Regions from separate parts of the Ensifer sp. Root31 genome, predicted to be linked through region 1. Evidence: riboswitches for the same ligand, from Rfam matches in the RefSeq annotation. Region 1 holds a riboswitch; the other holds the start of a gene.

Region 1 (2,198 bases):
ACTTCGTGGCGCTGAACTGCGGCGCACTGCCGGAAACGGTAATCGAGAGCGAGCTTTTCGGCCACGAGCCCGGCGCCTTCACCGGTGCCCTGAAGAAGCGCGTCGGCCGTATCGAGCATGCGAGCGGCGGCACGCTTTTCCTCGATGAGATCGAGGCGATGCCGCCGGCAACGCAGGTCAAGATGCTGCGAGTGCTTGAAGCCCGTGAGATCACGCCGCTTGGCACCAATATCGTGCGCCCCGTCGATATTCGGGTCATCGCCGCGGCCAAGATCGACCTCGGCGACCCGGCCCAGCGGGGCGATTTTCGCGAGGATCTCTATTTCCGGCTGAACGTCGTCACCCTGTCGATCCCGCCGCTGCGCGAACGCCGGGACGATATCCCCCTTCTCTTCTCGCATTTCCTGACGCGGGCAGCCGAGCGTTTCAAGCGCGACGTGCCGACGCTTTCGCCGGCCGTCAGCCACTATCTGAGGTCTCATTCCTGGCCGGGCAATGTGCGCGAGCTCTCGCACTTCGCCGAGCGCGTCGCCCTTGGCGTCGAAGGTTCGCTCGGCCAACCGATTGCCGCGGCGCCGACCAGTGCCGGCCTGCCCGAGCGGATCGAGCGCTACGAGGCGGAAATTCTGAAAGAAGCGCTGCGGGCGCAGCACGGCGACGTCAAGGCGACGATCGAAGCGCTCGGCATTCCGCGCAAGACCTTCTATGACAAGCTGCAGCGGCACGGCATCAACCGTGCGGATTATGCCGATCGCCGGGGATCAGAGAAGTCCGGCCGCTAGCGCATTTCCAGGAAAAGTGCGGAGCGGTTTTCCGTCAGGAAATGCGTAAAAACGAAAAGAACGAGCGTGCCCGCGGCTTCGTCTCATCCGGAAACGCTCTACCGGGCAATCAACAGGCCTGACACGCAACCTTCGGATTAACGCTTGACGGCGCATCCGGATCGATGGCTATCTCTAGGCATTCACCAGGGGGGTCCCGTCAAGGGGCTGAGATACTGCTGGGCGGATCGGCTTTGCCGACCGAGGCGCAGTGACCCGTTGAACCTGATCCAGTTCATACTGGCGTAGGGACGGTGCAGACATTGACGCCACGATTCCGTCATTCGCGCGGCATTTCAGGCAAACATGTCTTTTCCTTCCGGCTTCAGAACTGGGTCTCCAACCGCAAACTTGGAGCCTCATCATGAATATTGCCACCAAACCCGCAGAACTCTCGGTCACAAAAGGCCCGCTTCCCGCCTCGAAAAAGGTCTACAAGCCAGGCACGATCCATCCCGACATCCGCGTTCCCATGCGCGAAATCACCCTGCACCCGACGTCGGGCGAGCCGCCGGTCACCGTCTACGACGCCTCCGGTCCCTACACCGTAGAAGATGCCAACATCCGCATCGAGGATGGATTGCCAAGACCGCGCCGCGACTGGATCATCGCTCGCGGCGATGTCGAAGCCTATGACGGGCGCGACGTGCGGCCGGAAGACAACGGCTTTGCCTCCGGCGACCGGCTGACGCCGACCTTTCCCCTCCGTCACGCGCCGCTGCGCGCAACCGGCCGGCGCGCGGTGACGCAGCTTGCCTATGCGCGGGCCGGCATCATCACGCCCGAGATGGAGTTCGTCGCCATCCGCGAGAACCTTGGCCGCGACGCTGCACGCGCCGCGCTACGCGACGGCGAAAGCTTTGGCGCCCATATCCCCGATCACGTCACGCCCGAATTCGTCCGCCAGGAGATTGCCAGCGGCCGCGCCGTGCTGCCGGCCAACATCAACCACCCAGAATCCGAACCGATGATCATCGGCCGGAATTTCCTGGTGAAGATCAATGCCAATATCGGCAACTCCGCCGTCACTTCGTCGATGGCCGAGGAAGTGGAGAAGATGGTCTGGGCCACCCGCTGGGGCGCAGACACGGTCATGGACCTGTCGACCGGCCGCAACATTCACAACATCCGCGAATGGATCATCCGCAACTCCCCCGTGCCGATCGGCACCGTGCCGCTCTACCAGGCGCTGGAAAAGGTCAACGGCATCGCCGAGGATCTGCGCTGGGAGGTCTATCGCGATACGCTGATCGAGCAGGCGGAACAGGGGGTCGACTACTTCACCATCCATGCAGGTGTCCGGCTGCACTATATCCCGCTGACGGTCGACCGGGTCACCGGCATCGTCTCGCGCGGCGGCTCGATCATGGCGAAATG
Region 2 (2,198 bases), on a different contig from region 1:
TGAAGCAGGTGCAGGAAGGCATGGTCGCTGCGTGATCCTCCGAGCGCGCCGGCAAAGATCAAGGCTTCGGCGCCACGCGACAGCGCCGCCTCGACAGCGATTTCGCCATCGGTCGCAGCCTTGGCGGCGGGATAGGGCTCGCGCGGGACATCGGCAAATTCCGCGAGCAGCGCCTCCTCGGTCGAATCGAAATCGCCCACCCAGACGTCGGGGGTCACGGATAGCACCCGCGCATGCCGCATGCCGCCATCGGCCGCAACGAAGCGGCTGCCTGCGAGCTGGCGCGCAAGGCGATCGGTCGGGGTCAGTGCACCGCCGAGCAGAATGGTGAAGGTGGATCGGGCCATGGCAAAGCCCATAGCGCAAAGGCACGGGCAAGGAAAAGCAAGAAAACCGAACAAGGGCGCGATCCGGCGATTTTGCGTCCTCGTTGTCAGTGATCTTCGGGCAAGGTATCGGGAAACAGCATCTCCGCATAGATCCCGGGGTTGGAATCGGGGATCTCGATGGCGCCGACCGTGCGTCGGTAGAATTCGGCCGGGCCGACGCCGCCGATGATGGCGTAACCGTAGCCTGCGTCACGCATCGCCGTCAGGCTCACGCGCAAGAGCGCCTCGCCGATCCCCGTCCGCGCATGGCCTCGTCGACGCCCGTCGGCCCGAAGAAACCGAGCGCTGTGACATCGTGGCAGGCAAAGCCGACGATCCGGTCCTCGAACACCGCGATGTGCATGCACGTCGGCGTCGATCTGAAGGCCGCCTCCGCCTCGCCCGCCCAGCCGGAGCCAAATGTCTGCTCGATCCAGGGAACAACAAGCTTCGTTCGGGTGCCATTGCGCGGTGAATGCCGATACCGTCAGCAAGCGGTGATCTCGCTTGTGCCGGCAGTGCATAAAGGCGAACGAGCATGTCAGTCATCGCAGGCTCCTTCGGCGTCTGCAAACTCTGCCGACGATTTTACCCCATGCGCCGCGGCGCGAAAATGCGGGGCGGGCGCTTTTGCCGTCCTCAAACTTCGCTTGCCATCAAACCGGCTCGGCGGTAAATCTCTACCCGCTCTAACGGGGTGCCTTCCGACCGCATGGCGGCCGAAGGCTGAGAGGCGTTGAACGCCAACCCGCGGAACCTGATCCGGCTCATACCGGCGGAGGGATTAGACGCGATCGGATCGATACGCCCTTTTCCCATGCAACATCATTTTTAGGGAGAGGTGCCTGCCATGTCCAATTCATCGCAACTCAAGGTTCTTAGCCGGCTAGCGCTTGCCGCGACGGCAGGACTTGTCTTCGCGGCCAATGCCGTTGCTGCCGACAAGACGCTGACCGTCTACACCTATGAAAGCTTCATCACCGAATGGGGGCCGGGTGCCAAGGTCGCCGAAGCTTTCGAGAAGACCTGCGAATGCAAGGTCACCTATGTCGGCGTCGCCGATGGCGTCGAGCTTCTGACCCGCCTCAAGCTCGAAGGCGCGGCCTCCAAGGCCGACATCGTGCTCGGCCTCGATACAAACCTCGTCGCCGAGGCCAAGGCCACCGGCTTCTTCGCGCCGCACGGCATCGAGCCTGCCCACGTCAAGGTACCCGGCGACTTCACCGACGACACCTTCCTTCCCTATGACTACGGCCATTTCGCCGTCGTCTACGACACCCAGACCTTGAAGACGCCGCCGAAGAGCCTGAAGGAACTGGTCGAAGGCGACGCCTCTCAGAAGATCGTCATCGAGGATCCGCGCACCTCGACGCCGGGCCTCGGTCTGCTTCTCTGGGTCAAGGCCGTCTATGGCGACGAAGCCGGCGCCGCCTGGGCCAAGCTCAAGGACAGGGTACTGACCGTAACGCCGGGCTGGTCGGAAGCCTATGGCCTCTTCACCAAGGGCGAAGCGCCGATGGTGCTTTCCTACACCACGTCGCCCGCCTACCACATGGTGGCGGAAAACACCGACCGCTACCAGGCGGCCGAATTCTCGGAAGGTCACTACATCCAGATCGAAGTTGCCGGCATGACCAAGAGCGCCAAGGAGCCGGAGCTTGCCAAGCAGTTTCTCGCCTTCATGACCGGCCCGGAGTTCCAGTCGATCATTCCGACGACCAACTGGATGATGCCGGTCGCGGCGACCAAGGAGCCGCTGCCGGAGGCTTTTAGCAAGCTGGTCAATCCGGAGAAGACTTTCCTGCTGCCGTCGGAAGAGGTGGCGGCGAA

The links. Region 1 has a riboswitch for thiamine pyrophosphate ahead of thiC (phosphomethylpyrimidine synthase ThiC). Riboswitches for the same ligand answer to the same signal wherever they lie in the genome.
Region 2: linked by a shared signal. The riboswitch ahead of thiB (thiamine ABC transporter substrate binding subunit) and the one ahead of thiC (phosphomethylpyrimidine synthase ThiC) in region 1 are both predicted to bind thiamine pyrophosphate.

What each region holds. Positions count from the first base shown of each region.
Region 1 is NZ_LMCO01000034.1:105,574-107,771, forward strand. It holds gene ASD00_RS25090 (sigma-54 dependent transcriptional regulator) at 1-782, shown strand, start outside; TPP riboswitch at 960-1,091, shown strand; gene thiC (phosphomethylpyrimidine synthase ThiC) at 1,186-2,198, shown strand, end outside.
Region 2 is NZ_LMCO01000045.1:253,967-256,164, forward strand. It holds gene ASD00_RS30330 (thiamine diphosphokinase) at 1-347, opposite strand, end outside; partial or broken gene ASD00_RS30335 (GNAT family N-acetyltransferase) at 434-917, opposite strand; TPP riboswitch at 1,052-1,169, shown strand; gene thiB (thiamine ABC transporter substrate binding subunit) at 1,219-2,198, shown strand, end outside.